One region of the Aliirhizobium cellulosilyticum genome, then DNA from elsewhere that is predicted to be linked to it. Evidence: riboswitches for the same ligand, from Rfam matches in the RefSeq annotation. Region 1 holds a riboswitch; each other region holds the start of a gene.
What was found. A riboswitch is a leader RNA that binds a small molecule or an ion and turns the genes downstream of it on or off. The one in region 1 is predicted to bind cobalamin.

Region 1 (3,271 bases):
CATCGTATGCCAGACGACGCGATCGCCGAACACGGCAAGCGCCGGCTGTTCGCCGGTCGACCATGCGCCCTTGATGAACTGCACGATACCGACACGACGGTTGTTGCCGAGCATGCGTAGCGCAAGCCCGAAGGCCGCCGTCGACTTGCCCTTGCCGGGACCGGTATGGACGATGAGAAGACCCTTTTCCAGGGTCTTCTCGGCGACTTCTGCATCCTGAACCGCCTTGCGGTTCGCCATCTTGGCGCGATGACGCTCCTCGGCGGTTTCATCGATATTTTTCAACGCGCTGCAAGCTCCCTTTCGGTTACCGGAGAAACTTGTTCTCCGCTGCGGAACTTCTGCCTTAGCACAGCAGCGGCAACACCGAGAACCGCCCAGAAGATCAGATTTGTGGCATAAACGGCGTTGACGAACCGGCCATGGAGTTCAACAGGCACCGCCGTTTCATGGCTTGGCGGAAGCGGCGCGCCAACCAGATGCGGCGCAACGAGAAGCACGATCGCCAGAGCCGCCAGCAAGGCGGAACGGGTATAGGCAAGAAGACCGAGGCCGGCAGCGGTGCAGATAGCGGTCGAGACCCACCAGAGCTGACGCGGACCGAGTTCGGCGGCAGGCATGCCCGGAAGTTCCGGTGGCAGGCCGAGACCCGGCGCAAGGCTGACGGTGAGGAAGCCGGCAATGCCGAACATCAAACCACCTCGCCAGCCGCCAAAGCCGCCGAGCGCTTCGGCAAGTGCGATCGCGACGAGCGCAAAACCGATGGCGGCGAGCACATCGGCCGAAGCGGTATAGATGAAACGCTCGAAACCATCGGCAGGCGCCCAGGCTTCTTCGTCATAATGGTGATCGGCGGCAGCTGGTTGGGCCGCACCGATGGCAGGCGCTGCGTCATGCGAATGGCTGTGTCCGGCCTCTTCGCCGCCGGCATTTTCAAAAGTTTCCGCCTGCAGGATCAGCGGCACGGTGGAAAAACTCTGCATCACGGTCATCAGCAGGCCGGACAATAACCCGGCGACCACCGCCGCGAGGACGATGTTACGAAACAACGACATTTTGAAATTCCTCTTAGTGGCAGGGGAAGGCCAGCGAATGGCGCGTATCGTGAGCGGCGTTATGTACGACTTCCAGATGCGAGAAGCCGACGAAACCGACCATGAACAGGCCAAGAAGGGCCGACATGCTAAGAGGAATGATTTTTGATGCGGAAACGCTGGCTGCGGCTGCAGCAGAATTCGTAACCATGGACTTCGTCTTTCTGCCCTCCACCCGAGGGCTGTTACCATTGCCGAATGTCTCTGGCAGGTCTCCTGGCTCGCGGATCGGGCGCCTTCACCCGCCTTCCCAGTTCAATCCGTAAAGGGATTGCTCCAGTGGCTTGACGACCGGATGGCCGTTTTGGGCAAAGGCTTTCCGCTTACAGTTGCGGGGGCAGCCGCGGGTTTGACGAAAGATCGTCGCACCGCATTCCCTTGAGTAACCCTTCCGGGCACCAAAGACAGATCCACTATAGTCAATTCGGTTCTATCGGCAATCGCCTTTGCGACATTGACAGTTTGACCGCGGAACGCTTACTTGAGCGCCACGACGGTCCTTTGCCGGCAACGGCAGGGGCTAAGAGAGAATGCGGTGCGGACCGATAAAACGGTCCAATGCCGCGGCTGCCCCCGCAACTGTGTGCGGCGAGCCATCACGCCAGAGACGCCACTGGAGAGGTCCGGCCATGGACCCTTCTGGGAAGGCAGGCGGATGGTGACGACCCGCGAGCCAGGAGACCTGCCGTTTGAAAATCATGCTTTTCCGGGCGGGGTGCTCCGGCAAAGGCTTCAATCATCGCTGCAGGATGGCTTGGCTTTCCTGTTCCGCACCCCGACTTGAGTAACCCGGCGGTAGTGCGGCCTGATGACAGATGATGCGCGAAAAGACGAAACCGGAACGACCGTTGGCGGCAATGCCGGCAACGTCGACGTGACGATCTTCGTCTGCACCAATTGCCGCGAGGCGACGGACAGCGAGGCCCGCCCCGGTATCGACCTGATCGAAGCGCTGAAACTGGCAGCTAAGGGCAAGCCGCTTACCGTCAAGCCGGTCACCTGCCTTGCCAATTGCGATAAGAGCCCGAGTGCGGCCTTCAACCACCGTTCCGGCTGGTCCTATGTCTTTGGCCACCTCTCCACCGAAGATGCCGACGACATCGTCACCGGCGCGATGATGCTGGCCGAAGACGAGCGCGGTTTCCTGCCCCTTCGCGGCCGCCCGATGTGCCTTCGTGGAAAAGGCATGACGGCCCGTATCCCACCCTTTCATCACCACGAGGACATGCCTTCATGAGCGAAAACTTCGCCCCTAAGTTCGATAAGGTTCCCTGCACCGTCGTTACCGGCTTTCTCGGCGCCGGCAAGACCACGCTGATCCGCAACCTGATCGAAAAGCTGGACGGCAAGCGGCTGGCGATCATCGTCAACGAATTCGGCGATGTCGGCATCGATGGCGAGGTGCTGAAAGGCTGCGGCATCGAGAGCTGCCCGGACGACAACATCATCGAACTGGCCAATGGCTGTATCTGCTGCACGGTGGCAGACGATTTCGTGCCGGCGATCGACCAGATTCTCGCCCGCGAGCCGCGCGTTGACCATATCCTGATCGAGACTTCCGGTCTTGCTCTGCCGAAGCCGCTCGTACAGGCGTTTCAGTGGCCGGCCGTGAAGGCGCGTGTGACAGTAGATGCCGTGATTGCGGTCGTTGATGGTGTAGCACTGGCCGAAGGCCGCGTTGCCGATGACCACGATGCGCTCGAAGCCCAGCGCCAGACCGACAGCTCGATCGATCATGACGATCCGGTCGAAGAAGTGTTCGAGGACCAGGTCGCCTGTGCCGACATGATCGTGCTGACCAAGACCGACCTTCTCGATCAGGCTTCGCTTGCAGCCGCCAAGGGCCGAGTTCAGGCGCATCTGCCGCGTGCCGTGAGAATCGTACCAGCTGCAAATGGTGCGGTTGATCCCAGCGTTCTGATCGGCCTTGGCCTTGCCGTCGAGGACGATATCGAGAACCGCAAGACCCATCATGACGACGAACTCGACCACGACCACGACGATTTCGACAGTTTCGTTATCGATCTGGCCTCGGTAACCGACCCCGAAGCGCTGGCTGCCCGTATTTCGGCGACCGCGGAAGCGGAAAACGTGCTGCGCATAAAGGGCTTTGTCGACGTCGCGAACAAGCCGATGCGCCTGCAGGTTCAAGCGGTAGGATCGCGCGTGAACCACTA
Region 2 (3,271 bases), on a different contig from region 1:
TCTTTGACGGCGCAAGCTTCGCCTTCAACGCCGACAAGTCGCTGGCCTTCCAGCTTTCGCAATTCGAGACGGCGTTCGTCGTCACCGAATGGAGACGTGAAGAGGATGGCTGGCGCTGCCAGCCCGGCCCGATGGTCCGTATTCCCGAAAAGGAAGAGGCCGATTACCACGCCTGCCTGCTCGGCTTCCGCGATTATGTGAACAAGAACGGTTTCAAGTCGGTCGTGCTGGGCCTCTCCGGTGGCATCGATTCGGCTGTCTGCGCCGCGATCGCCGTTGATGCGCTCGGCGAGGAGAGGGTGCGCACCATCATGCTGCCCTATCGCTACACGTCCGAAGACTCGTTCAAGGACGCCGCGGACTGCGCGAAGGCGCTCGGCTGCCGCTACGATATCGTGCCGATTTCCGATCCGGTCGAAGGGTTCCTGGCATCGTTGTCCGACATGTTCGAAGGCACCGACCAGGGCATTACCGAAGAGAACCTGCAGAGCCGTACGCGCGGCACTATCCTGATGGCGATCTCCAACAAGTTCGGCTCGATGGTTGTGACGACCGGCAACAAGTCGGAAATGTCGGTCGGCTACGCGACGCTTTATGGCGACATGAACGGCGGCTTCAACCCGATCAAGGACCTCTACAAGATGCAGGTCTATGCGCTGGCCGAATGGCGCAATGAAAATGTGCCGGCAGGCGCTCTCGGCCCGTCCGGCGAGGTAATCCCGAAAAACATCATTTCCAAGGCCCCTTCGGCCGAGCTTCGGCCAGACCAGAAGGACCAGGATTCGCTACCGCCCTATCCGGTGCTGGACGATATCCTCGAATGCCTCGTCGAAATGGAAATGGGCACCGAAGACATAGTGGCCCGCGGCCACGACGTCGCAACCGTCCACCGCATCGAGCATCTGCTCTATCTCGCCGAATACAAGCGGCGTCAATCGGCTCCTGGCGTGAAGATCACCAAGAAGAATTTTGGCCGCGATCGCCGTTACCCGATCACCAACCGTTTCCGGGATCGTTGAGAGGGAGGCGCCCTTGGCACTGCGAAGCTCCATCGAGATCTACAATGTTCGAACCCGCCAGAACCGAGTTGTCTGGCAGACGGAGGAATTGTTCGAAGCGCCGAACTGGTCGCCGGACGGTGACTATCTGATGCTCAATGCCGATGGTCTGATCTATCGTTTGTCTCCGGATGGTGATTCCGGTCCTATTCGGGTCGATACGGACTTCGCGACACTCTGCAACAACGACCATGGCATCTCGCCAGACGGCGCGCTGATTGCGATCTCCGACAAGGTCGAGTTCGGTAAGTCGGCGATCTATGTTCTGCCGGCCAGGGGCGGCACGCCGAAGCTCGTCACCGAAAGCCTGCCATCCTACTGGCATGGCTGGTCGCCGGACGGAAAGACGTTCGCTTATTGCGGTATCCGTGATCAGGTCTTCGATATCTATACGATCGGCATCGACGGAAAGAACGAGACCCGGCTGACCTTCGGCGAGGGCCGCAATGACGGGCCGGATTATTCGCCGGACGGTCGTTGGATCTATTTCAACTCCAGCCGCACAGGGCTGATGCAGATCTGGCGTGTTCCGGCGACCGGCGGCGCTGCCGAACGCATCACCGACAGTAACTATGGCGACTGGTTTCCGCATCCGTCACCCAAAGGTGACAAGGTCGTTTTCGTATCCTATGACGCCGAAGTCTTCGATCATCCGCGTGATCAGAATGTTCGCATCCGGCTTATGGATGCCGATGGGGGCAATGTCGAAACGCTATTCGAGCTTTTTGGCGGGCAGGGCACGATGAACTCGCCCAACTGGTCACCGGATGGTGATGAATTTACCTATGTGCGTTATTTCCCTGCGGCGTGAACGGCCTTGCTTCGGCCGGGTTCAGTCAGCATAAGAGCCTCCGTCAGGTGCCCATCCTTGATGGGAGAATCGGGAAGCCGGTGAAATTCCGGCACGTGCCCAACGCTGTGAGGCTGACGCTTATCCTATTCATGCCACTGGATTTCTCCGGGAAGGCGGCGATGAGCGGATGAAGCCCAGTCAGAAGACCGGCCTGACGAGATGGACCGATCCGCGCGGACGGCGGGCAGGTTGGGTGGATTGCGCCACGCCGTGACGGCGGCAGCAATCCGCAGGCGTTGTTGGGGAAAGACGATGCGACCTGATGATTTGAACAATGGCCTGGTGGCCGCCGAAGCTTTTACCGATGACGAGCGTGCCGCCGTTTATCGCGCCATCGAAACGCGCCGCGACGTGCGCGATCAGTTTCTCTCCAATACGATCCCGGATGATGTGCTGCGCAGACTACTGGACGCCGCCCATGCCGCCCCGTCGGTTGGTTTCATGCAGCCGTGGAACTTTATCCTCATCCGTGACGAGGCGGTTCGCCAGTCCGCTTGGGAGGCGTTTTCGCGCGCCAATGAAGAAGCCGAGGCGATGTTTCCGGAAGAGAAGCGCAGCACCTACAGGAGCCTTAAGCTCGAAGGCATCAGAAAGGCGCCGCTGTCGATCTGCGTCACCAGCGATCCGGATCGTGCCGGTCCGGTGGTTCTGGGGCGTACACACAACAGCCGCATGGACAGCTATTCGACCGTCTGTGCCATCCAGAACCTCTGGCTCGCAGCCCGCGCGGAAGGGATCGGCGTCGGCTGGGTCAGTATCTTTCATGATGAAGATGTTCGAGCGCTCCTCGGCATTCCGGACCGCGTCGAGATCGTAGCCTGGCTGTGCCTCGGTTATGTCGATCAGTTGTATGGAGAACCCGAACTGGCGATAAAGGGCTGGCGCCAGCGTCTGCCTCTGGAAGATCTCGTCTTTCAGGACGGTTGGGGTCAGAAATAATCAAGGCTGCAGCTGCTGGGGGCCGCTGGATTTCGGATTGGCGAGGTCGATGTCTTCTTCGGGGAAGAATTGCGGCCCGACGGAGCGAATCTTTTTGCCGGGATCATAGGGACGATCCGGCGGGAACTGGACGGGTGCTTCTCTTGCTGGCGCAGGTGAGGCGCTGCCGAGATGGGTGATGCTGGAATTCGGATCGTCCACCTTTGGCCCAGTCTGCGTCTCCTCTCCCGGCCTTGGCAGTGCCAGCCCCCGGATCCGCAGGCGTTCTTTATCGTCAAGTTCCGTCTGGGTATCGAGGTCAGTGGGCGTGCAATTGTTGGAGCGGATCGCCGACAAGATCGCAACGCGCTCTTCCGATGGCTGCAGTAGCGAGCGGGTATTGTTGCGTTGCTCGGTGATTGCCGCGCGCTCGTCTTCCAGC
Region 3 (3,271 bases), on a different contig from region 1:
TATTCCTCGGGCGCCAGTTCCGGCGACACACCGACCGGGATCGCCCGTTTCGACGCCAAGCCGCGGATCGAGGCGCATATCCGTTGGCTGCCGGTCACCGCAACCATAATCAGACCGATGATATTCATGGATATGCTGATCAACCCGGCATTCGGCCTTTCAGAAGGCCGGTACACATTCTTCCTCAGGCCGGACCAGTCGATGCAACTGATTGCCGTGGAAGACATCGGGAAATTCGTCGCCGCGATCTTTGCCGATGGCATACGGTTCAGCGGACGGACGATTAAGATCGCGAGCGATACGGTTACAGGGCGCCAGCTGGGGGAAATCTTCAGCGAAGCCGCCGGTCGTCCGGTCATCTATTCCCGCTTTGCCGATGAAGTCCTTGCCGCCAATAGCGATCTTGGTCAGCTTGCGGCGATCCTGGATAACGGCCCGCTGGCGGATCACGTGGACCTTGCTGCGATGCGCGAGATCAATCCCGAGATCATTTCCTTTCGGGCCTGGCTTGCGACCCAAAGACACCAAGCCTTCGACGCCTTAATCGGGAGTGATCGTACGTCCCACTCAGCGTAAAAACAGGCTCCTCCGCAAACTGACGGCACATTGCGGAGGAGCGCTCAGTATCACGCCACCGCGTAAAGCGTGCTGTCCTTGCCCTGCAGGCGATCGATCATGAAGTTCGAATACCACTCAACGAACTGCATCACACCACCTTCATGCGCCTCGGAATAAGGGCCGGGTTCATAGGCGGGAGAGCGGATGCCGAAGGCGTTTTCCTCGACGATCTGCCTGTCCTGGTCGTTGGTCATGTTCCAGACATGGGTCAGCTGCTCGACATCGTAATCGACGCCTTCCACCGCATCCTTGTGGACCAGCCATGTGGTGGTGACCGCCGTCTCTTCCGGCCCGATGGGGATGACTCGGAAAGAGATCGCGTGGTCGACCAGCATATGGTTCCAGGTGGTCGGGTAATGGAACAGAAGCATCGTGCCGATATGGGAAATCGTCACGTCGTCGGAGAGCGACCGTTGAACTGCGGGACGGCCGTTCATCGTGTAGCTTTCGGCATCCTCGATCAGCGGCATGCGCGCCACGCGGAACTGGCCGTCCGGCGACATGTTGAACGTGCTCGGCAGGCCGGCCGCTTCACAGCGGCTCCAGTGTTCGGAAATGAACGGATCGTCGCCGGCGCCCTGCACACCGGTCGCAGTCGGCGCTTCCGGGTAGGTGCGGCAGAGTTCCGGATGGTTACCGGCGCAGTGATAACACTCGCGATTGTTTTCCCAGACGAGCTTCCAGTTGCCCTTTTCGATGATCGTGTTCTGGGCAGCAACCTTCGTTTCGGGCAGGCGATGCGGCGCCATGTAAGGCTCGACCGTTGCGCGAACCGGAGCAAAATCCGGGGCTTCCTTTGCGAGGCAGATAAAGATGTAGCCAGCAACCACCTGGCAGTGGACGGGTTTCAATCCAAACTGCTTCTTGTCGAAATTCTCGCCCATATGACGGGCCGACATCAGCGAGCCGTCATGCTGGTAGGTCCACTGGTGATAGGGACAGACGAGGCGGGTCGCAGAACCCGTTTCCTTGGTGCAGACGCGGTGGCCGCGATGGCGGCAGGTATTGTGATAGGCGCGGATATCGCCCTCGCGCGTGCGGATGACGAGAACCGGATAGTCGCCAACCTGCAGGGTAAAATACATGCCCGCCTTGTTGATCTGGCAATCGTGGCCGGCAAACAGCCAGTCGCGATACCAGATCATCTCGAGATCGAGCTTGTAATAATCGGGATCGATATAAAAGGGCTGTTCCAGGCTGAAACCTTCGCGGCGGTTCTTCAGCTGCCGCAGAACCTGATTGTGAATGTCCATATGCTTCCTCGCAATACAAGCAAGCTTCAGGGCATGGACAAGCCGGCAACAATCAATGCAGCCAATTCCCGTCCCGTGCGCCCTCCGCGACCGGTGTCATCAAGCTCAGGCTGGTTTCCGGGCTGAGGAGTTGTCCCAAAAGGACTGCATGGCACCTTCCCGGTCGGCCGTTCGGCTCTGTCCCAGTGGCCGGGGTCGCCCCCTACCATGCCTTCAACTCCACCACCGTTGCGGGGGCAGCGCCGGATAGATCTCTGCGACCCGCCGGCTTCCCAATTCTCCGCCTCCCCTAGCGAGGCGGCACCTTGAGCTTTGTCATATTTAAGCGGGACGCCGGCCTGTCGCATAGACGACATTGCGACATCGGCCACTGCATTGGCGACGATCGCGCAATAGCATCCGATTGCGGGAGAAACCGACTGTTAAGGTCTTGCTAATAGTGTTCTTGAAAATTCATTGGGAAGAGCCGCCACCATGCCAGGACAGCTCCGTTATTACGAAGTCAACAGGCCCAGGCCCTTGATGATGCCGCCAAGCAGCGGCAATGCCCATACGGAATTCCTGCGAACCGGCAGAATTCCACGCTCCCGCCCTGTCTGGGTTCCCGACGAACGTCGCTATCTCACCCATGACGAAGTGGCTGAAAAGACAGGCAAGAAGCTCGAAACGGCCGGCGAAACCACGCATAAGCGGCTGAACAGCTTTCACCGGTCTATCCACCTGCCGAAGATCATCTTTCACCGCACGTTGGAGGGTAGCCCGCATCTGGGCTATTGCCATGTGACCGCAGCACGTACCTTCTTTTCGCAGGATGCGATGGTCAGCTGGTCATTCTACATCGCCAACTTCTCTTCCGAGATCGGCGGCGACGAGGTGTTTTTCGCCCGAATCAATCCACGGAATTCCCGCATGTATTTCGCCGTCGCGGTGGAAGGCGAAGCAGGCGAACAGGCGCGGATCGACCGGACATGGCGCAAGAACGGGCTTCTGTTCCAGACCAACAGCCCGCGCGATGCGATGCGCAACGTTCTGATGCTCGGCGCGCCCAGTGCCGCAGTGCGCGAAATCATCAAAAGGCTTTAAAGCACGGGCACTCCGCTGTATTGACAGCGGCATGACAGCCGAAATCATAAACATCACCCATGAGCCCCAGCGCGCCATCAGCGAGGCAAGCCGCGTGCTCAATGACGGTTTTCCCGTCGCCATTCCGACCGAAACGGTCTACGGCCTTGCCGCGGATGCGACGCGCGCCGATGCGATCTCGCACATCTACGAGACCAAGGGGCGTCCGCAGTTCAATCCGCTCATCTGCCATGTCTGCGATATCGAGATGGCCGAGCGGTACGCGGTGTTCGATCCGGCGTCGAGAAAGTTGGCCGAAACCTTCTGGCCCGGTCCGC

Region 2: it holds a riboswitch for cobalamin, as region 1 does, so the genes downstream of both, bluB (5,6-dimethylbenzimidazole synthase) here and GGE33_RS24825 (DUF1636 family protein) in region 1, are expected to answer to the same signal.
Region 3: it holds a riboswitch for cobalamin, as region 1 does, so the genes downstream of both, GGE33_RS10785 (aromatic ring-hydroxylating oxygenase subunit alpha) here and GGE33_RS24825 (DUF1636 family protein) in region 1, are expected to answer to the same signal.

Annotation. Positions count from the first base shown of each region.
Region 1 is NZ_JACIGW010000010.1:27,880-31,150, forward strand. Features, by position in the region: gene cobO (cob(I)yrinic acid a,c-diamide adenosyltransferase) at 1-285, opposite strand, end outside; gene GGE33_RS24815 (CbtA family protein) at 282-1,055, opposite strand; gene GGE33_RS24820 (CbtB domain-containing protein) at 1,069-1,245, opposite strand; cobalamin riboswitch at 1,284-1,512, opposite strand; cobalamin riboswitch at 1,572-1,798, shown strand; gene GGE33_RS24825 (DUF1636 family protein) at 1,903-2,331, shown strand; gene cobW (cobalamin biosynthesis protein CobW) at 2,328-3,271, shown strand, end outside.
Region 2 is NZ_JACIGW010000001.1:1,389,044-1,392,314, forward strand. Features, by position in the region: gene GGE33_RS06545 (NAD+ synthase) at 1-1,019, shown strand, start outside; gene GGE33_RS06550 (TolB family protein) at 1,039-1,869, shown strand; cobalamin riboswitch at 1,898-2,080, shown strand; gene bluB (5,6-dimethylbenzimidazole synthase) at 2,164-2,850, shown strand; gene GGE33_RS06560 (hypothetical protein) at 2,851-3,271, opposite strand, start outside.
Region 3 is NZ_JACIGW010000002.1:388,732-392,002, forward strand. Features, by position in the region: gene GGE33_RS10780 (NmrA/HSCARG family protein) at 1-576, shown strand, start outside; gene GGE33_RS10785 (aromatic ring-hydroxylating oxygenase subunit alpha) at 627-1,871, opposite strand; cobalamin riboswitch at 1,963-2,195, opposite strand; gene GGE33_RS10790 (DUF6656 family protein) at 2,346-2,954, shown strand; gene GGE33_RS10795 (L-threonylcarbamoyladenylate synthase) at 2,986-3,271, shown strand, end outside.